DNA from 3 places in the Paenibacillus sp. 2TAB26 genome. Region 3 is predicted to be linked to each of the others. Evidence: riboswitches for the same ligand, from Rfam matches in the RefSeq annotation. Region 3 holds a riboswitch; each other region holds the start of a gene.
What was found. Region 3 has a riboswitch for thiamine pyrophosphate ahead of thiC (phosphomethylpyrimidine synthase ThiC). Riboswitches for the same ligand answer to the same signal wherever they lie in the genome.
Positions count from the first base shown of each region.

Region 1: another riboswitch for thiamine pyrophosphate. It lies ahead of AB4Z50_RS17985 (ABC transporter ATP-binding protein); the one in region 3 lies ahead of thiC (phosphomethylpyrimidine synthase ThiC).
Region 2: another riboswitch for thiamine pyrophosphate. It lies ahead of AB4Z50_RS20395 (ABC transporter substrate-binding protein); the one in region 3 lies ahead of thiC (phosphomethylpyrimidine synthase ThiC).

Region 1 covers NZ_JBFRGC010000015.1:11,864-19,322, reverse strand. Annotated here, with positions in the region: gene AB4Z50_RS18005 (S66 family peptidase) at 1-735, opposite strand, end outside; gene AB4Z50_RS18000 (DUF6855 family protein) at 928-1,335, opposite strand; gene AB4Z50_RS17995 (metalloregulator ArsR/SmtB family transcription factor) at 1,685-2,290, opposite strand; gene AB4Z50_RS17990 (DUF1273 domain-containing protein) at 2,495-3,052, opposite strand; TPP riboswitch at 3,140-3,242, shown strand; gene AB4Z50_RS17985 (ABC transporter ATP-binding protein) at 3,267-4,106, shown strand; gene AB4Z50_RS17980 (ABC transporter permease) at 4,087-4,863, shown strand; gene AB4Z50_RS17975 (ABC transporter substrate-binding protein) at 4,860-5,885, shown strand; gene thiD (bifunctional hydroxymethylpyrimidine kinase/phosphomethylpyrimidine kinase) at 5,918-6,727, shown strand; gene AB4Z50_RS17965 (hypothetical protein) at 6,830-7,012, opposite strand; gene queF (preQ(1) synthase) at 7,175-7,459, opposite strand, start outside.
Region 2 covers NZ_JBFRGC010000017.1:149,485-156,943, reverse strand. Annotated here, with positions in the region: gene AB4Z50_RS20410 (Ger(x)C family spore germination protein) at 1-66, shown strand, start outside; gene AB4Z50_RS20405 (GerAB/ArcD/ProY family transporter) at 88-1,170, shown strand; gene AB4Z50_RS20400 (glycosyltransferase) at 1,262-2,734, shown strand; TPP riboswitch at 2,873-2,985, shown strand; gene AB4Z50_RS20395 (ABC transporter substrate-binding protein) at 3,170-4,210, shown strand; gene AB4Z50_RS20390 (thiamine-binding protein) at 4,279-4,581, shown strand; gene AB4Z50_RS20385 (ABC transporter permease) at 4,571-5,344, shown strand; gene AB4Z50_RS20380 (ABC transporter ATP-binding protein) at 5,347-6,144, shown strand; gene AB4Z50_RS20375 (TatD family hydrolase) at 6,145-7,011, shown strand; gene AB4Z50_RS20370 (glucosaminidase domain-containing protein) at 7,084-7,459, shown strand, end outside.
Region 3 covers NZ_JBFRGC010000037.1:8,681-16,139, reverse strand. Annotated here, with positions in the region: gene ytvI (sporulation integral membrane protein YtvI) at 1-903, shown strand, start outside; gene AB4Z50_RS31000 (glycosyltransferase family 4 protein) at 987-2,144, shown strand; TPP riboswitch at 2,219-2,323, shown strand; gene AB4Z50_RS30995 (hypothetical protein) at 2,385-2,507, opposite strand; gene thiC (phosphomethylpyrimidine synthase ThiC) at 2,636-4,399, shown strand; gene AB4Z50_RS30985 (ThiF family adenylyltransferase) at 4,392-5,459, shown strand; gene thiE (thiamine phosphate synthase) at 5,461-6,357, shown strand; gene AB4Z50_RS30975 (thiazole synthase) at 6,363-7,181, shown strand; gene thiO (glycine oxidase ThiO) at 7,181-7,459, shown strand, end outside.

The sequences.
Region 1 (7,459 bases), on a different contig from region 3:
ATCAATTGTACTTGGATGCTCACTCTCGTCGTCTTCTAGACACAAAATTTTGCCCTCGAAGCTTGGTAAATAAGGTGTACCTGCCAGCAGGAGAAGTGTACCCATATTCGCAGCTAGTATAGGTCCTCTCGCATGCCCTGGCTTTAAAATCTTCATGCCTGTATTAGGTACGGTCGCTCTTGGGCGTGAATCGTCAATGTCCCAGCTTAAATGTTCCTCTGTCCAATGATCGCTGGAGTTAATCATTCCTATTGGTGTATCTTTCATTAAAGTTCTTACAAAGGAATGGTATGTAAAATCAATGAGCCCGCCAAATTCTCCGAATTGCGGCATAATAGCGGGTCCCATAAATGTAATAAGATTTGTTTTTGCATGTATGCCTGCTAAAAGTGCAGTGATATCACTATACCCCATTATAATTTTTGGATGGCTGCTAATAAGCGAATAATCTAATTCTTCAAGCAGTTGATGTGAATTGTATCCCCCGATTGTAGCGATAATTGCTTTTACATCAGGGTCATGAATCATATGATGAAAATCATCCAAACGATTATTTAGGCTTCCAGCCGTGTGACCTGTTCTCTTCCTGCTATGCTGTCCTGTAATTACTTTAAATCCCATATTTTCTAAAGCATTTATTCCACGATTCAACCTGTTAGGGCAATAAAAAGCAACAGGCGAGGATGGTGAAACAATTCCAATGGTATCTCCGGGTTTTAGTTTATCGGGTTTCAATTGTGAGGATGTCAAGGAATAACCCTCCTAATCATTCTTTTTAAATGAATATATACAAATATTTGTAAGTTCTCAATCACTCTTACAATAAAAAAAAGCTGCCATTGCGGCAGCCAATCACTCGAACTCAATAATCATTCACAATAGGATTGTATGGTTCTCGTCCTATTTCAAGTTTTCACACCACTGCGATTAAATGGACTTCATCCGATTATTCCTTGGATTATGCTCTACTTCTGCAAGCCCCAGCTTCTCCATTAATGGTGGAAGATACATTCCGAATCTGCCGCGCAACCCTTTTTTCAATCCATACCAGCCGCCAATCGGGTTTTCAGACGAGCGTCCCCATGCTTCAACAGTACCCTCTTTAGCAGGCTTCTGCTCATCGGCGCTTCCAAGCTCAATCCAGTCACCATGTTGTTTGAGCATCGCGCTTAAGTCATCAATGCAGCGGAAATCATAATGCAAGACCGTCTTCCCAACTGTGCATACTAAAATTTCTTTACCGTCCTTTTCATCCTTATACATTTCATATTCAGATGTATGAGGGGGTGTTTTTAATTTCCATGGGTTTTCTTTAGTACCTTCTGCCAACGTCATATGTATTCGCTCCTTTTGTAATCCACTCTTATTATGTACTTTATCTTTCAGATATCCTTCAGAAGTTACTACATTCGATAAAAAAATTACTTTTCCTTTATGACGCAGTAGCACAGCAGCCGCTCGATGAGTTCAGTTTTACTTCTAACGGACATAGAAGCCCTTATTTGCAATATTAAAGGCTAAATTAGATTCTATCGGACATAGAGTCCGTTATTTGGCAGAAATCGCAGCCTTTTATAACGATTAGAGCCAAATAACGGCCTTCATGTCCGCAACCAATGCCAATAGAAGAGGAATAAAGCAAATAAGGCATCTGATGTCCGTTATTATCATAAACAACTTCCGCTTACGAAAGAATCTCCCACTTCGCCCATATTTCTTGGGGATTCAATTCGTAAATATCATTTTCTCTAAACATTAGTTGATGCATAATGAACTCTCTGCGAATGGTCGCGAAGTCGTCATGATAACCTTTGATAAATTCGTTAATTTCCTTCTCTGTATACTGTTTCCCTCTCGTCAAATGAGAAACCATATGCTGAAGCACGATCAATTTTTTCTTATGCTGAGCCGGCATATGCTTCAGCTTACCCTCAGCTGTAAAAAAGTTGCGGATGACTGAATCCTTCAGTTTCTTATTGCTGTCCTCCATGTCGTCCACTCCCTTCTCTGTGCCTGCATTCCGATAAATGAGCTCCGCCGCCGCATTAGCGTTGCTCTTAATAAAATAATGGTTCAACGAAAAATAAATCGTATTTTTCTCTCTGCGTTCATTAATTAAGCTGGCCTCTCTTAATTTGGTTGCATGATGCGTAATCGTAGCAGGCGTCACGCCTAATTTCTCTGCGAGCACCTGTCCGTTAAGCTCACCTTCAGCCAGCATAATCAACAATTTAATTCTCGTCGGATCGGATAATGCCTTATGATAGGCTACCACCTTATCTAATTGCACCGTTCGCCACCTCTTCCTCCACCAAACAAATTTAACTTTCGTCTAATTAGATGTTTATCTAATCAGATAATAATACGCCACCTATTATTTGTCAAACACAATAATCTCGAAAATACAAACTGTCAGCTTTGCGCATAAAAAAAGCTGACAGGTCTCTGCCTGCCAGCATGAAATAAACTCCTCTTACTCAACTCCCATGCATCGTTAATTTTCCGAATACAGGTTGTCATCATCCGCAATGCTCTGAATGTCCTCCGAGCTTATGCTGAAATAACCATAGCCCTCAGCCTGCTGTTTCTTTAACGCTTTTTCTTTAAAAAACTTGGGGCTGCCCTCGCCTGCATCCTCATCATAAACGAGCAAAATACCGTCCGTTTTCCGAAACAGCAGCTCGTCCCTAGCCGTAAACTGCCAAATGCCATTATACGGCTGGTTGCTGACCGAAGCGTAATAATCGACCCCTTTTAAAACCTGCTGATAAAACTCCTTTTTATCATCCTTCCATTTCTCTTCCGGATTGCTGTATGCCGAAATAATTGAAAGTCTCAAATGAGGATAAATTTCCTTCAGCGCAATAACGACCTCGCACGCCCACAAATCCACGCCATATTGACCCGGGGTAATCACCCACTCAAGCCCATCTTCTATAAGCGGAACCAGCTTGCCTGTCAGCGCTTTTTTTATATAAACAATGCCCTCATGCTTCTGGCTAAAAATATTAAGCTCATGCGCTCGGTAGCCCGTTACGAGTAAATTTTTCATTTGTCCAACGCCTTTTCGGATAATTATGGTTTACATCTATCCAGTGTATGCTATAGTAGATAAAATACAAATTGCATATAAATCTATTTATTTCACTAGGGGAGCCTAACGGCTGAGATGGAGCATCTGCTCCGGACCCTTGGAACCTGATCTGGATCATTCCAGCGGAGGGAAGTGGAGCAGCAAAGCATTCATTCATGCGCGCAAGCCTTGTGTGATCGTTAGACCCGCTCATTTCCCCTCGGAAATGGGTGGGTCTTTATTTGTTTACGGAGGGATGCGTATTACAGCTATAATCTCACTTCACCAAGTAAGCTACACCTACGACAAGCTTGCTGAAACATCTATACTGTCTAATCTTTCGCTTCAAGCCTACTCAGGTGAGTTTGTCTCTATCATCGGTGCTAGCGGCTCAGGCAAAAGCACGCTCTTTAAGCTCATGGCTGGATTGCTTCAGCCTAGCCTAGGCGAAATTAGGCTGCATGGCAAGCCTACCCCCAATCGTCTCGGCAAGATTGCTTATATGCCGCAAAAGGATCTTCTTCTGCCATGGAGAACAATACTCGGCAATTGTCTGCTTCCACTTGAGATGACACGCAGCAATCCCCATTATAACACGATCCAAATCTTGGAGCTGCTAGAGCGCTTCGGACTGGCAGGCTATGAACAAGCTTACCCTGACGAGTTGTCAGGCGGCATGCGACAGCGGGCAGCTTTTCTGCGCACACTAGTAACCGGACAAGAGCTGCTGCTGCTGGACGAACCGTTTGGCGCGCTTGACGCCATGACCAAACGCGGTATGCATAAGTGGCTGCTAGAGCTGTGGAGCGACCTTGGAAAAACAGTACTCTTTATCACACATGATCTTGAGGAAGCGATATTGCTGAGCGACCGCATTTATTTATTGCCAAGTGCAGCTAACGAGGCGCAAGGGATACAGGAAATAGTCGTTCCTTTGCCGAGACCAAGACACTATGAGCAAAATTACGAACCCGACTTCATCAAGCTGCGGCAAGATTTGGAGCGAAGACTGCATGCGCAAACCTCTAATTAACCAGTGGCTGAGCCATTACGGACTATTCATACTGCTGCTCATTAGCTTACTGCTCGTTTGGCAAGCGGTCGTACAGCTCGGATTGGTTCCACCCTACATACTGCCGTCACCTAGCTCAATAGCTCAGGCATTAATCGAAGATGGCCATCTGCTGCTTGGCAACCATCTGCTGGCTACGCTTAAAGAAGTGTCCCTCGGTTTTCTATTGTCGATTATTATTGGGACTACGCTCGCAGCAGGCATGCACACTTTCCGAATACTGGAGAAGGCGCTGTACCCGTTTGTCGTCATCAGTCAGACCATCCCGCTTATCGCTCTGTCTCCAATTTTCATTATGTGGTTTGGCTATACGATTTGGAGCAAGGTCGCTGTTGTTTTTTTGACTGCTTTTTTCCCTATCGTTGTGAGCACCTATGACGGGCTTAAGAAAAGCGGTAGCGAATATGAAGAGCTGCTGCTCACAATGGGAGCAACGCGCTGGGGTATTTTCAGAAAAATACAAGTCCCCATCGCCCTACCGTCCTTCTTCTCAGGACTTAAGTTATCGATCGTTTATTGCGTTGTAGGCGCCACCATCGGTGAATGGCTTGGAGGCAGTGAAGGCCTAGGCTACTATAGCCGCCGAATGTCCAGCAATTTGAACGCCGACTCCATGTTTGCATCCGTTTTTCTGCTATCCCTCATTGGCATCTTATTATTTGCTGCCATTGTCCTATTGGAGAAATCAATACTAAAGAGAAAGAGGTTCAATACATGATCATCAAAGCAAAAATGAAATGGATTATTCCGATGCTTGCTTCTCTGCTGCTCGTACTTAACGGGTGCAGCAGCAACGCTGTCCCAACTGAAAACAAACCCGAGGACACTACGGCAAAACAGAATCCTCAGACTATTAGCATTATGCTCGACTGGTATCCAAATGCGGTGCATTCCTTCCTCTATGCGGCTCAAACAAACGGTTATTTTGCGAAGCATGGTTTAGAGGTCAACATTCAAATGCCCGCGGATACGAATGATGCATTGAAGCTAGTGGCTGCCGGCAAGGTTGATTTGGCGCTCAGCTACCAGCCACAGGTATTGATGGCTCGCGGCGAGGAAATTCCTGTTAAATCCATTGCAGCAATCGTCAGGCATCCACTTAATCATCTAATGGTACCAGAAGGCGGAAGCGCCAAATCACCCAAGGAACTTGTTGGTAAAAAGGTCGGCTTCTCCTCCATCCCTCTGTATGAAGCAATGATGCGCACCATGATTAAGCATGACGGCGGCGACCCGCAAAATGTGGAAATGATTGACGTTGGTTTTTCCTTTATTCCGGCTATAGCAACCAATAAGGTAGATGCGATCATCGGTGGATTTATTAATCATGAGCAATTGCTGCTTGCCAAGGAAGGGCATCCCATGACGGCGATAAACCCAACTGATTTTGGCGTGCCGGATTATTACGAGCTTGTGCTTGTAGCAAGTGATCAAGGACTAGCTGAGAAGCAGGCGTTGTTCAAAAGCTTCATCGCAGCCATTACGGAGGGTCAACAATTTGTAGCTGAAAATAAACAAAAATCGTTGTCGATTTTATTTGAGCATGAGAACCAGACCTCCCCTCTCGATCAAGTAATCGAGACAAAAAGCTTGGACATTCTTCTGCCTCTCATGGATGCAGGGAAGCAATCATTTGGATATCAGGAGCCTGCTTCTTGGTCTAATGTTAGGGATTGGCTCGTCGATAACGACTTGCTGCCAGACAATATAAAGGCTGAGGATGCTTTTTCAAACTTGTAAATTAATTCTACTCTTTCGAAGGAGATGCACGGATGGGAAGATATCAAGCACTTACGATTGCAGGCTCGGACTCCGGCGGCGGCGCAGGTATTCAAGCTGATCTAAAAACATTTCAAGAGCTCGGCACCTACGGCATGTCGGTTATTACCGCAGTGACTGCGCAGAATACGCTTGGCGTTCAGGGCATCTACCCGCTGGATGCTGAGGCTGTTAGCTGCCAGCTCGATTCGATCGGCGAGGATCTGGAGCCATCCGCAGTTAAGACAGGCATGCTGTTCAGCGCAGAGATTATAAAGATCGTTGCAATGAAAGTAAAGCAATATAACTGGCATAATCTCATCATTGATCCTGTCATGGTGGCGAAAGGCGGCTCATCTCTGCTTCAGCAAGAAGCTATTCAGACACTGATTACGTATTTGCTGCCGCTCGCGCTTATAACGACTCCTAACATTCCAGAAGCTGAGCTTATCGCAAGAATCCCGATCCGGACGTTAAGCGATCGAGAGGAAGCGGCCCGAATATTGCATCAGATGGGCTCCCGCTATGTTGTCATTAAGGGCGGCCACGGTTCAAGCAGCGAACCGCTCGTTGATCTCATCTACGATGGAGAACAATTTGTATATTTGGAAAGCAAACGTATCGACACTAAGCATACTCACGGCACTGGATGCACTTTCTCCGCTGCGATTGCTGCAGAAATTGCTCAAGGCAAACCTGTACTTGAAGCTATAAGAACTGCCAAAGCCTTCATTCAAGCCGCTATTGAAGATAAGCTGGGGATTGGGAGCGGACATGGCCCAACCAATCATTTTGCTTATAGGGACAGACAGCGCTTGAGCTGATTGTATTCTATTAGAAACAGCAAACGCCGCTTCCATATAGGTCGCGGCGTTTACTAATTAGTCATGCTTTCATGCAAGTTTAGGCTTGTGTTAAAACAGCCTTCATGCCTTTTCATCCTGCTTTGGCTGCAACAAGAAGGGCTCAATCATATTATCTATACTAATATATTCAGCTTGTGACGCGCTTGGAGCTGCAAGCGCTCGAACGGGAGATACTCCAAAGTTCGTTAATGCAGATGCTATGGTGCAAAGCAGTACAGACATACAAATCGCATTTTTAATCATCGTTTGTCCACCTATTCTCTAATAACTCTAAACTAAGTATAGACTTTAATAGAATAATTGAAATGGACTTCAGGCATGAAATTCACCTAGACCTTAGTCGGGCAATTCAGAAAAATCTATCATAAATGTATCTCTTTTACTAATTTGAGCTGCAATTCTAAATTAACGATTATCCACTTTCTCTGGGTACAAATCATGATTCATGAGACGATGCTCAGCCATTTGCTCATATTTTGTGCCAGGCTGGCCATAATTGCAATACGGATCGATGGATATGCCGCCACGAGGTGTGAATTTGCCCCAAACTTCTATATATCTTGGACTCATCAGCGCAATTAAATCATTCATGATAATGTTCATGCAATCCTCGTGGAAATCACCGTGATTGCGGAAGCTGAACAAATACAGCTTAAGCGACTTGCTCTCTACCATTTTGTCACCTGGAAT
Region 2 (7,459 bases), on a different contig from region 3:
AATTTGAATTCAACTGGCCTTAGCGGAAGTGGATTTAAGAAGGCGCAGGAAAAGGACCACCAATAACATAAGCAGAAAGGAGACCCTATGCAGCAGATTGGCAAAAACCAGCTTTCGATTTTGATCATCGTTTTTTTGATAGGCAGCACCCCTTTGTTCGAGCTCGGCATACAGGCGAAGCAGGATGCTTGGCTGGCGATGACGCTTGCTGCGATTGCTGGTCTGCTGCTTATCGTTATGTACGTCCAGGTGCAGAAGCGTTCCCCGAATTCGGAGCTTGCTGAGCTTTATGTTATACACTTCGGAAAATGGATCGGCGGCTTTGTAGGCATACTTCACGCGTTATGGTTTGCTTATGAATCGATGCGCAACGTACGGGACGTCGGGGAGCTTACGATGACGGCGCTGCTGACCTTTACCCCGAAATGGATTGTTATGCTGCTGATTATGAGCGCCGCCGCTTATACCGTCAGCAAGGGAGTGGAAGTATTTGTCCGTGTCGTACAGCTTCTATTTCCGATTGCAGCGCTCAGCTATGCTTTTATTATTTTGCTCCTGTTTGTTGCCAGGTTGCCCAAAATAGCACATTTGCTTCCCGTTTTTGAACACGGAATTGGGCCTGTCGTGAAGGCGGCCTTTCCAGATTTAGTATCTTTTCCATTTGGGCAAATGGTTATTTTTTTCGTTTTTTGGAAACACGTGAGCGAGAAGAAAGGGATTGGGCCAGTCACTTACAAGGCCTATATTGGCGTATCTTTATTTCTAATTCTAATGAATATCATTACGCTATGCGTATTAGGGCCGGAGCTGTCCTCGCTTACAGCACTGCCGCTGCTTGAGGTTGTGCAGTTAATTAGGCTTGCTAATATATTGGAGAGGCTTGATGTGCTTGTAACATTGCTTCTGTTCATCGGTCTATATGTCAAAATGACGGCGCTATACATGGCATCGGTATTCATGTTCAATATGATCACTGGTATTGCCTACCGATATTGTGTGCTGCCCATTGGTCTCATTATTTATGGGGCGTCGTTTATCGAAGCCAATAATACTTCCCATATTTGGATTGGACTCGATGTTACGCTGAAGATTGCGCCGTTGTTCCAAATTGTGCTGCCGCTGCTTATGCTTTTCGTCGGAATACGCAAGAAATACAAAAAGGCTGCATGATTGAAAGTTGCGCACAGTGCTCACCCAAGCGGATAGGCTGACATATTTTATGGGTAAGTGAGCCGTTTATGCTTGCTTGAGGAGGATACGCGTGAGCGATGCCAATAGCTGCATGACAAGCATTATTCTCGTTACCTACAATAAGCTTGAATACACGAAGCAATGTGTGGAGAGTATTCGGAGACATACGCAGAGAGGCAGCTATGAGCTGATTATTGTAGATAATGGTTCGACGGATGATACGGTAAAATGGGCTAAAAGCGAGAGCGATATTATCGTAATCGACAATGGCAGCAATGCTGGTTTTCCTAAGGGCTGCAACCAAGGATTGGCCGCGGCCTCGGGCGATCTTCTGATGCTGCTAAATAACGATACAATCGTAACGCCAAGCTGGCTTGACGGTCTCAAGCGCTGCTTATTTAGTGATGAACGAATCGGGGCGGTCAGCCCCGTTACGAATTCGGCTTCCTACTGGACGACGATCCCGGTCACCTATACGACGATAGATGAAATGGAGCTGTTTGCTTCGGCACTGCATGCCAACCCTGACAGAACAAAATGGGAGGAGCGCGTGAAGCTGGTCGGCTACTGCCTTTTGCTGCGGAGAGAAGCATGGGAGAAAACGGGATCGCTCGACGAGATCTTCGGTATCGGCAACTTTGAAGATGATGATTATAGCCTGCGGCTCCGGCTGGCGGGATATAAGCTGATGCTGTGCGGCGATACGTTTATTCATCATTACGGGAGCATCTCCTTTAGCTCAGAGCCAGAACAATATGTACAAAACTTCAGAAAAAATGCCATTGTTTTTATGTCCAAATGGGGCTTTGACCCTGGTGATGCAACGTATATTAGAATGGATTTTAGCACCGTAATTGAGCGGGAATCGCATGAGTACAGACGCGAGAATTGCTCGATTATGGAAATAGGCTGCGGGTGCGGAGCTACGATATTGCATATGAAAAAGCAATTCCCATCCGCAATATGGTACGGAGTTGAGCGTAACGAGCTGGCGGCTAGAGTAGCAGAAGCTTCGGGAATTACTGTATTCCGCTCGAATGATCCGAAGGATTGGAGGCTGCCTGCTGAAGGTCTTGACGGCATCGTAATCGGAGATGCTCATGCATACGGGACACCGCAAGCCATGAAAAATCTAGTTCGTCTTCTAAAACCTGGCGGCTGGCTAGTCGGGTGCTTTGCCAATCGCTATTATTTCAACAATATTCGGCAATATTTAGATCCTGTTAATGCACAAGCACAGCATCAAGCGGCATCACAGTACTCAGCACAACAAGTTAGCCAGCTTTATTTGCAGGCCGGTTTTACCTATGTGAAGATTACACGTGCGGATAATAAACCGCAGGAGCAGCTAGAATACATCCATCTGTTAGAGCAGCTAACGTCTGAAGAGATGTCAAAAGAGCTGACAGCCGCTTATTTGCTCGTATATGGACGCCTTGCTCCAGCAGCAGAGACCAAAGGAAAGGCAGACTTAGAAAGTTCGAAGGCCGCTGAAGAAGCAAAGGTTGAATGGCTGGATGAGCATATTGATTTAGGGCAATGACAGCTGGTGCAGGAGCTGCACGTTCTGGCTGCCGTATATAGTAAGAGGATGAGTATCGTGGCTTGATGATAATCATTTTCAAAAAAAACTAGCATTAAATGCGGGTTTTGCTATACAATGAATGGTATTGACGAAACCGAATATGTTCCGGGGAGCTGGTTAGGCCGGCTGAGAGGGGATTTTCTATACAATTCCGACCCGTTAAACCTGATCTGGATAATGCCAGCGTAGGGACAGAAGCTCTGTTTAGTAAGCAGGCGAGATCAAATTGATCAAGCATTTGCTGTATAAACAGCTGCACAGCCAATGATATGGCGTCCTCCGGATTAGGGGGACGCTTTTTTTTGTTGCGATTAGAATGATGCAGCCATGGAACCGGATACTACGAGGAGTCGTCGCCTATAAGAATCGAAGCATGGAGAGGGGAACAACATCATGAATCAGAAAAAAACAGGGCATTTGTCGTGGAAAATCGTGGCCGCGATGCTAGTGTTCGTATTGGCGCTGGCAGGCTGCGGCGGTGGCGCTGGGAACAAGGGCGAACAGCCGAAAGAGCAAGAGGGAACAGCGGACAAGCCGCTAGAGAAGGTGCAGGTTGTACTCGACTGGACACCAAATACGAATCATACCGGACTTTATGTAGCTAGAGATAAAGGTTTTTTTAAGGAGCAAGGTCTGGATGTTGAAATTATTCAACCAGGACAAAGCGGTGCCGATCAAATGGTCGCTTCGGGCAATGTGCAGTTTGGTGTAAGTTATCAGGAGTCTGTCACGATGGCGAGAATTGCCGGCGTGCCGCTCGTATCGATCGCCGCTGTCATTCAGCACAATACCTCAGGTTTTGCTTCACCGCTTGCAAAGGGAATCGATTCACCTGAGAAATTTGAAGGCAAAACGTATGGCGGCTGGGGCGCTCCTGTTGAGGAGGCGGTCATTCAATCGCTTATGCAGGAGAAGGGCGCAGATGTAAGTAAAGTAAATATGATAAGCATCGGCGACGGCGACTTCTTTACGGCAGTGAAACGCGATATTGATTTTGCATGGATTTACTACGCATGGACTGGCGTGGAAGCAGAGCTGCGCGGCGAGAAGATCAATATGGTTTATTTAACAGACTACAGCGACAAACTGGATTATTATACGCCGGTAATCGTGACGAACGAAGATTTGATTAAGAATAAGCCGGAAACAGTCAAAGCGTTTACTGCTGCCGTATCCAAAGGCTACCAATACGCGATCAGCAATGCGGAGGATGCAGCAGAAATTTTAATAAAAGCAGAGCCGGATTTGAATGCGGAGCTTGTGCGCGCCAGCCAAAAATGGTTAAGCTCGAAATATCAGGATGACGCACCGCGCTGGGGCGAACAGAAGCTAAGCGTATGGGAAAACTATGCAGCATGGATGTTTGAGCACAAGCTGCTGGAGAAGGAGCTTGAAGCGGAGAAGGCATTTACGAACGAATTTTTACCACAATAAGCTATTCGAACATACGGAGGGCGGGAAAGCCCGTTCTCACTTACAACGATGAGAAAGAAGGAAATCAAATGGCAAACGCATTAGTAAGTATTCAAATTTTACCGACAACACCAGGCGGCGAGAGCGTAATTCCCTACGTAGATCGTGCCATTGATATTATTAAAGCGGCCGGTGTTCCTTACCGTGTAGCACCGCTTGAAACGACGATGGAGGGTGAGCTGAGCCATCTGCTCAGCGTCGTACAGTCGATGAGCGAGGCGATGGCGGAGATGGGCTGCCCGTCCGTTATTTCACAAATTAAAATTTACTACAATCCGGCAAACGGCGCTTCCATGGGCAGGCTGCTGGAGAAATATCCAGATGGGCAATAAGAAATCGATTTGGTCGAAAATATGGCAGCCGGCAGCGCTGCTGATCGTGCTGATTGCCTGTTGGCAGGCAGCTGCATCACTTGGATTATTTCAACAATGGCTCATTCCTTCTCCGATATCGATCGTGAAGGGAGCTATCGCGATTTGGCCGAGGTTAATGATGCATACGGGAGCAACAGTGCAGCTGACACTTATCGGCTTTTTAGGAGGATCGGCGGTGGGCTTAATGCTCGCCGCTTTGCTGCATTTAATTCCTGGCGTTCGATCGGCGGTATATCCACTGCTCGTGCTGTCGCAAAACGTACCCATCATAGCGATTGCTCCAATTTTGACGATGCTGCTAGGCTATGGCATGCTGCCAAAGGCGCTGCTGGTCATCATGGTATGTTTTTTCCCCATCACGGTTGCCATGCTGAGCGGGCTTATGAATACCGATGCACAGCTTCGCAACTATTTGCAAATGATCGGTATTCGCAAATGGCAGCTGTTTTGGAAACTAGAGCTTCCTCATGCGATTGTTCATTTATTTTCCGGCTTGAAGATTGCGGCTTCATATAGTGTGTTAAGTGCGGTTGTTGCCGAATGGCTTGGTACAAACAAGGGTCTTGGCTCATTTATGCTTATTTCGTCCAAAGGTTTTATGCCAGATCGTGTATTTGCGGCAGTTGCCATCATCGTTGCGCTGAGCTTGACTTTATTTGGTTTAGTAACGTTAGCGGAGCGTCTTGTCATACGTTGGCGCCCTGAGAAAGAGGTGAGCTGACAGTGGTCAATCGTGCTGAGCATCATTCAGTGACGCTTCAAACGCAAAATATTCGAATGAAGTTTGGCAAAGGACAGATGAGCAAAGAAGTGCTTGGCGGGTTATCCATTTCAATAGCAGATGGGGAGTTCGTATCGATTGTAGGGCCGTCCGGCAGCGGTAAAACAACCTTGTTTCAAATTATCGGCGGTTTGGAACGTCCTACGGAAGGCGAAATTTGGATCGATGGCAAGCAAACGACGGGCGAACGCGGACATATTTCCTATATGCCGCAGCAATCGTCGCTGCTTCCATGGCAAACCGTTGCCGGCAATATAGAGTTGTCTCTTACGATCTCTGGCGTTGATAAAAAACTCGCGAAGGCGAGGACAAAGGAATGGCTCGAGCGAATCGGGCTGCAGGAATATGCGGATTCTTATCCGCATGTGCTCTCTGGAGGAATGCAGCAGCGGGTTTCTTTCCTCCGGGCACTGCTTGCTCCGCAGAATCTCATGCTGCTGGATGAACCGTTTGGCGCACTGGACGCCTTGACGCGGCAGCAAATGCAGCAGTGGCTTATGTCGATCTGGGAGCTGAATCGAAGATCGGTGCTGCTCGTTACCCATAGTATTGAAGAGGCTTTGTTTCTATCGGATCGGATTATTGTGCTGTCACCATCGCCGGCAGTGGTGCTGGAGGAATTTCAAGTGCCATTCGAGCGTCCGCGTCATGAGTCTTTATGGACAGACCCACGGTTTTATGCGATGAAGCAGCGCATTTATGATCTGCTTAAGACGGGTGCGAAGGAAGGAAACGTATAGATGGCGATACAAACAAGCAATGATCCGCGCGAAGGGCAATTGTACTCGGAATCTCCTCAGCAGGAAGGCACATGCATAGACGCGCATATTCATATTGATTTGTATGAAGCAGAGCAGCGTGATGAGCTTCTAGAGCGTGCGTTCGCAGAAGGTGTAGCAGCTGTGATTGCCGTATCTATGCATTTGGAATCGTCTATTGTGAACCGTGACATTGCCCTGCGTTACGCAGGGCGTGTGCACCCTGCTTATGGTTTCCACCCAGAACAGCCCATACCAGCCGATAAGGAGCTTGATGAGCTATTCGATTGGATTCGTTTGCGTCATGAAGCAGGGGAACGGTTTGCAATTGGCGAAGTAGGGCTGCCGTATTATACGCGAACAGAAGCGCAGCAAGCTGGGGGAAATATCGTTTTTGATGAGAATCCATACCTGCAGCTGCTGGATCGGTTTGCTGCGCTGGCCAACGAACTTGATCGTCCGATTGTATTGCATGCAGTATATGAGGACGCCGGCAAAGCTTGCGACATATTGGAGCGGCATGGTGTTCGCAGAGCGCATTTTCATTGGTTCAAGGGTGATGCTGAGGTTATCCGCCGAATGGCGGCAAGCGGCTACTTGGTGTCGATAACGCCAGACGTCGCTTACGAGGCAGAAATACAGCAGCTTGTAAGGGAGTATCCCATTGAGCTGCTGATGGTGGAAACGGATGGGCCATGGCCGTTCGAGGAAATCTATGCGGGTCAGCAGACGCGGCCTGCAATGGCTGCAGATGCAGCAAAGCATATTGCGAATATAAAGCAGCTGCCAGCTGTGCAGGTTGTGGAAATAATGCTAGCCAATACGCGCCGCTTTTATGGACTCCTATAGTATTCCATTCATACAGAAAAGGCCGCTCCATCAGAATGAACAATCTGAGGATGCGGCCCTTTTATATTTAAAATGCAAAAAAACATAGTGGTAGAGTCGACCTTTCATACCACTTTGTCCATTGCCACTTGCGCTTTCACAGCATACAAAGATAAGGACAAGGCAATAGATGGCAAGCCAAAGTGGACAGTAGAAAGGAGACAGACGATGGCACAGCTGACGAAACAACAATTTATTGAACAATTAGCTCCGACGGTTATAAGAATAAGGCGAGAAGGATCAACGATGTTTCCATCCGTACGTTTAGCGCAAAATGTACTCGAAACCGGCGGTGTTATTCACCCGTGGTACAACTTAGGCGGTATCAAGGTGGGCAGTGGACAGACGAATGCATATTGGCACGGAGAAGCGGTCGTTAAAGGAACATGGGAGGTCGTCGATGGCCGAA
Region 3 (7,459 bases):
ATGAAAAAATTCCGAATGAACCGGCTGGTGGCAGCTACAATATCAAGCAGCCTGTTTACGGTTATTCTCATCGGACTAATCGCGCTGCTTGGCGTGAAAGTGGTAGCCGAATTAATAGCCTTTTTCAAAAAAGTGCCCCAATACTTCGAAAATGCCAATGGGATGGTAGACGATCTCATGTTTCAGGCACAATCGTTATATCAAAACTTCCCTCCTGACGCCATTGAAACGTTAGAGAAATGGCTAATGGAGCTAACGAGTACATTAACGAAAATGGTGGGTACGTTATCGAACACCGTTATCGCTTTCGCCTCAAGCATCCCGGGCATGTTCATCTTCTTTATCGTTTTCTTGGTGGCGGTATACATGATGAGCTTTAGTCTAAATACGATGAAGGCAACGGTGCTTTCATTATTTGAAGAAAAATCGCAGCCTCAGGTCAATGATGTGCTGAATAATCTCAAAAAGTCGATTTTTGGTTTCTTGCGTTCGCAGTTTATTTTGAGTGCACTCACCTACATCATTTCGCTGATCGGTTTGCTCATACTTAATGTCAAATATCCGCTTGCTATCGCGCTGCTTATTATCATTGTTGATATTATGCCGATTCTTGGAACAGGTTCTGTACTTGTGCCATGGGGAAGTTATTTGCTGCTGACGGGCAATGTATTTGTAGGGGTAGGGCTAATTATTCTATTTCTAGTTATTACCGTATTCCGCCGCATCGTAGAGCCTAAAATTCTCGGTGATTCTGTAGGAATTGGCTCATTGTCAGCGCTTGTAAGTTTATATGTCGGCTTCAAGCTCGTCGGTGTTATCGGTGTATTCATCGGACCGCTTGTCGTGATCATCTATATGGCAGCTCGAAGAGCTGGGTTATTCCAAATGAAATTCAAGCTATAGCCTTGGAAAAGCCGTGCCAAAGCCGTTGCTAGATACGTATGATACTGCAAAAAAAGCAGATCATGCAGGAGGCATACGAATAAATGGCACCTATTAAAGTTGCAATTGTAACACCAGGCTCCTTCCCGATTCCATCATCAGGAAGCAGCTCTGTTGAGCGAGTGGTAGAGAAATTTGCCCCGCTGCTTAAGCCTTACGCGGAACCTCGTATATTTGGAAGACTGAGCAAGCGATTGCCTCGTCAAGGACAATTTAACGGTGTTGTTTGTGAACGGTTTGCAGCGGGCAATAAGCAGCGATATATTCAAGAGGTAGGACATGCGGTTCACCGTTTTTCTCCTCACGTCATCGACGTCGAGAATCGTCCCCAATTTGTGCTAACGATGAAGCGATTGAATCCAGGCAAACGAGTCTGGCTTTATTTGCATTCCTCCACCTTTATTTCACCCTCCTATATTTCTTCTGCAAACTTGCATAAGTGCTTGCAGGCCGCAGATAGAATCATCGTAAATAGCGAGTTTCTAAGACGAATTGTAGTGTCGAAAGCGCCAGAGGTCGCTTCGAAGCTGCGAGTCATTTATCCTGGGGTAGATACGGCCAGGTTTCCTTCACAATATTCCTCCGAAGGAGCCGCTAAACGGGAGAGTTTAAGGCAAAAGAGAGGATTGAATGGTAAAAAAGTGGTGCTTTTTATGGGGAGGCTTATTCCGCTTAAGGGCGTTCATCATCTTCTCAATATCGTGCCGCAGCTTGCTAAAAGCCACCCGGAGCTCGTTGTTATCATCGTAGGGAGCCCATTTTATGGCTCGCATCGCAAAACGGCTTATGCGCGCAAGCTTGAACAGCTTGGACGCAAATGTCCGGGTCATGTTCGTTTTGTGCCCTACGTGCCGCATTCGGAAGTGCCCAGCTGGATGCTCGTTGCCGATGTAGCGGTCGTGCCATCTGGACAGAGGGAGGCATTTGGGCTCGTTAATGTTGAGGCGATGTCCTGCGGCGTTCCGGTAGTCGCAACACGTGCTGGCGGAATGAAAGAAATTATCCGTAATGGCGAAACGGGCTATTTGGTCAATCAGCTTCATATCGAGCGAGAGCTGCGAGAAAAGCTGCATCTGCTGCTTCGCGATAAACAGCTCAGGCAGAAGCTGGGGCGCCGCAGCCGCGAGCGTGTGGAGCAGACATTTACATGGCGTCACACCGCAGATCGATGGGTAAGGCTGCTGAAGGAAAGCGGACTGTAGCAGGCTGTATTTTTCCGCGGTTTGGAAAATAGAGGGTTGACACCTTTCTTTACTAAACGGTATAGTCAAACAAGGAAATCCACTAGGGGCGCCGTAATGGCTGAGATAAAGCGAATCGCTTTGGTCCCTTTGAACCTGATCTGGGTTATGCCAGCGTAGGAAAGTGGGATTGTGCGTTTATGCTTTGCGCGTGAAAGCTCTGCCGGAATCTGCTGAAGCCTCAGCTTATGCGGCATGACTTTATCTGCTTAAGGGGAACCCTTGCAAGATAACACTCGCATGACGACACTCTTCGACCGCTCCTTTGCTGGAGCGGTTTTTTTGTTTGGCGCCAGTGAATCGATAAAGCTTTGTGGCCGCCATGCACGCTCCAGCAATTGCAGCTCTTGTAGCAGCCTAGCTACTTGTATAGCAGCGGTGTTTTAAACTTTCTCATATGCTTGCGTATGCCTCCAGGAGGAATTCTATTATTCCATTAGGAGGTTTTTGTTATGTCTATTTTTTCTACTCCGCTTCCGGGCAGCCGCAAGGTGTACGTCGAGGGCTCAAAGGGAAACATCCGTGTTCCGATGAGAGAAATTGCACTTGAAGCTAGTACTGGCAGAAATGGTGAAGAGCTGCCGAATGAACCTGTAAAAGTTTATGATGCAAGCGGTCCTTATACCGATGAAACGTATGAGGCAGATGTTCGGCGCGGTTTGCCCGGTATTCGCAGCGAATGGATCTTGCAGCGTGGTGATGTAGAGCCCTATGAGGGCAGGGAAATCAAACCGGAGGATAATGGATTTATTTCGGCTAAAAAAGCAGAGCAGCGAGGCGCGGAACGATTCCCGGGGTTAACGAGGAAACCGCTTCGTGCCAAAACAGGGCAAAATGTTACGCAGCTTCATTACGCCCGCAAAGGGATCATTACTTCTGAGATGGAATACATCGCTATTCGCYAAGGGATGAGTGCAGAATTTGTACGCAGCGAGATTGCAGCCGGTCGTGCCATTATTCCGACTAACATCAACCATCCTGAAAGTGAGCCGATGATTATTGGGCGGCAGTTTCACGTTAAAATCAATGCTAATATCGGCAACTCTGCTGTAGCTTCTTCGATTGAAGAGGAAGTGGAGAAGATGACTTGGGCGACGCGCTGGGGAGCCGATACGATTATGGATTTGTCCACGGGGAAAAACATCCATACGACGCGGGAGTGGATCGTGCGAAATTCACCAGTTCCGGTTGGCACAGTACCCATTTATCAGGCGCTGGAGAAAGTGAACGGCAAAGCAGAAGACCTTTGCTGGGAAGTATTCCGCGATACGCTTATTGAACAAGCCGAGCAGGGCATCGACTATTTTACGATTCATGCAGGTGTACTGCTGCGCTACATACCACTTACGGCAAAGCGCGTTACGGGTATTGTCTCACGAGGCGGATCAATTATGGCAGCTTGGTGCCTGGCACACCATAAGGAGAATTTCCTATATACGCATTTTGAAGACATTTGTGAAATTATGAAAGCATACGACGTATCATTCTCGCTTGGTGACGGCCTGAGACCCGGTTCTATAGCAGATGCCAATGACGCTGCTCAGTTTGCTGAGCTGGATACATTGGGTGAGCTAACGAAGATCGCATGGAAACATGATGTACAAGTGATGATTGAAGGCCCTGGCCATGTGCCTATGCATTTGATCAAAGAAAATATGGATCGTCAGCTAGAGGTGTGCGATGAAGCGCCTTTCTATACATTAGGACCGCTAACGACCGATATCGCGCCAGGCTATGATCATATTACTTCGGCAATTGGTGCTGCAATGATTGGATGGTTCGGCACGGCAATGCTTTGTTATGTAACACCGAAGGAGCACCTTGGCCTTCCGAATAAGGAGGATGTGAAGGAAGGCGTTATTACGTACAAAATCGCAGCGCATGCGGCTGACTTGGCGAAAGGGCACCGTGGAGCGAAGCTGCGTGATGATGCATTGTCCAAAGCGCGATTCGAGTTTCGTTGGCGGGATCAATTCCATCTATCGCTTGATCCAGAGCGTGCGATGGCTTACCACGATGAGACGCTTCCAGCTGATGCTGCGAAATCCGCTCATTTCTGCTCCATGTGCGGGCCGAAGTTTTGCAGCATGCGAATCACCCAAGATATAAGAGAGTATGCCGCGCAAAACGATATGGAAACAACGGAAGCCATTGAAGCGGGAATGAAGGAAAAATCAGATGCATTCAAGGCGGCAGGGAGCAAGATTTATGGTTGATTCTGTTCTTGATGCTTTTGCAGATCGTTATTCGAGGCAAACGAGATTTGCTTTCATTGGAGAGGCAGGCCAGCGGAAGCTGGCCGATGCCTCGGTGCTTATCGTCGGTGTTGGCGCATTAGGCGCTTCGCTTGCGCAGCATATGGTAAGAGCTGGTGTCGGGGAAGTTAGGCTGGTAGACAGGGATTTTGTTGAGCCAAGCAACTTGCAGCGCCAAATGCTTTTTGACGAGGCGGACGCTCTGGCAGTGATGCCCAAAGCAGTGGCCGCTGCCAATCGGCTTCGCCAAATTAACAGCAGTGTAAACATTATGGCGACAGTAGCGGATGTGAATGCACAGAACATTGGATTTCTCGCCGGAGGAGTTCATCTCGTCCTTGATGGGACGGATAATGCAGCGACAAGGCTGCTGGTCAGCGACCAATGCTTTAGACAGCGAATCCCATTTGTTTATGGCGGGGTGGCTGGGGCGCAGGGCATGCAGGCAACATTAATTCCTGGAGAGACTTCTTGCTTGCGCTGCTTAATCGGAGCAGATGATATGGAGCAGGAGGCCGATACTTGCGATACGGTGGGCGTACTCGCTCCAGCGGTTGAATGGATTGCATCTATGCAAGCAGCTGAGGCGATAAAATGGCTCACTGGCAATAATTCGGCGCTGCGTAAAACGTGGTTGAGCATTGATCTATGGTCATTCCGAATGCGGGAATCGGAGCTTCCGGCATTCAGTACCGAGTGCCCATTCTGTGCTCAAACGCCTGATGTAGCAACTGACGGCATGCTTTGTTTTGAAGCTGATAGAGTGGAAGATACTCAAATAAGCTCTACCGTATTATGCGGTAGGGATACGGTGCAGGTGACGTTAGGCAAGCCGGTTGATTTAAAAGAGGTAGAGCAAACTTTGCGAGCGCTTGGCTGCACGCTCACCGTGAATCGGTATTTAGTGAAAGCGATGATCTCTAGCGGAGAGCAGCTGATTCTCTTCCCAGATGGAAGGGTGCTTGTGCAAGGCACAGCGGATGCGGAGAATGCAATTAATCTCGTTAAAACGTTCTTATGAAATGGAAATAAATGATTTTTTTGATGAAAGGTTGTGTTTGAGAATGAGTAGACAAGGCTGGCGGAACTTCAAGCTCTACGCCATTACAGCGAAATCTAATCACCCTGGCAGATCAGTCGTTGAAGTGATGGAGCAGGCGCTGATTGGCGGAGCTCAAATGGTTCAGCTTCGCAACAAAACGGGGACGAGGGAAGAGGTGCTTGAAGAGGCCAAAGCCCTTCGAATACTAACGCGAAAATATAAAGTGCCTCTTATCATTAATGATTATCCTGATCTTGTTCTTGAGACGGATGCTGACGGTGTTCATTTAGGTCAGGATGATATGCCAATTGCCAAAGCAAGAGAATGGCTTGGTACTGACCGCATAATTGGCATATCCACGCATAACCTGCAGCAAGCACTAGCTGCTGAACAGGAGGGAGCCGATTATATCGGCGTTGGGCCAGTGTATCCTACCGAAACAAAGCCGGGCCGTACGGCTGTTACTACGAGTTATGTCAGGGAAGCAGCGCATCATATATCGATACCGTTCGTGGCTATTGGAGGTATCACACTTGAAAATGTTGATGTCGTACTAGCGTCGGGAGCGACACGAATATGCGCAGTTTCAGCCATTGTTGGCCATAATGACCCGGCTAGTGTTTGTCAGGCTTTCTTAAAGAAAATCGATGCCCACCGTTCTGAATATGTTCCTCCCTTTAAGATAGTGAAGATTAATGGCCGCGAGGAGCAGACCAGCGCTAAAACAGTGGAGGAACTGGTCGTCCAGCTGGGACAACAACATAAAAAGCTCGTTATTGAGCTTAACGGTATGATCGTACAACGTGCAAGGTGGGCTGAAACTGAATTACTTGGCGGAAGCTCTATAGAACTTGTACATTTTGTTGGAGGGGGCTGAACATTTTGGGAAATTGGGATCATGAAGATACCCTTCTTATTGGAGGACATGCGCTGCGGTCGCGTTTTTTGTTCGGTACGGGGCGATTTCCAAGTCCTGCTGTACTGCAGCAGGCGCTTGAAGCGTCGGGCTCGGAGGTTATTACGTTCGCGGTTAGAAGGGTTAATCTAGAGAGTGTAGAGGATGATTCGGTACTTCAACACTTTGAAGATAGACAAATGCAATATTTGCCGAATACATCTGGTGCGAGAACAGCGGAGGAGGCTGTTCGAATCGCGCGTCTGGCGAGAGAAGCTGGGCTTGGCAACTGGATTAAGGTTGAAATCAGCGGAGACCATCGAACACTTCTGCCTGACCCTATAGAAACGCTGCGTGCTACGGAGCAGCTTGCGAACGAGGGTTTTATCGTTCTTCCTTATACATCCGATGACCCAATCCTATGCCGGAAATTAGAGGAAGCTGGAGCTTCAGCAATCATGCCTGGAGGATCGCCAATTGGATCTGGGCTCGGATTGCTCAATCCCTATAACCTCGGACTTATTGCGGAGCAGTCGAGGGTTCCAGTCATCATCGATGCGGGTATTGGATCGGCGAAGGATGCTGCGGAAGCGATGGAGCTAGGTGCGGACGGCATTTTGGCTAATACGCCTATCGCTAAGGCACAGGACCCGATTATGATGGCTCGCGCATTTCGATTAGCGATTGAAGCAGGGCGATTGGCATGGCTGGCTGGCCGCATACCGAAAAAACGTTATGCATCTGCAAGCAGTGATTGGGCAGGTTCATTATTTGAAACAGGAGTTAGCGCAGGAGGGGAACAATAATGCCCCAATCGGTAATTATACTAGGAGGCGGCATTATTGGTTTGTCTTGTGCCTTCGAGTCGGCGCGTAGAGGCATGAACGTAACACTCATTGAGCCAAGCGCACTCGGAGGGCAAGCATCCGGCGCAGCGGCAGGCATGCTTGCTCCATTTTCAGAAAATACGGAGCAGCCCGATCAATTTTTTCAGCTGTGCCTAAACAGTCACCGCAGCTACCCGGCGTGGATTAAAGCGATCGAGGAACAATCCGGCATGTCGACGGAGTGGGTGCAGAGCGGA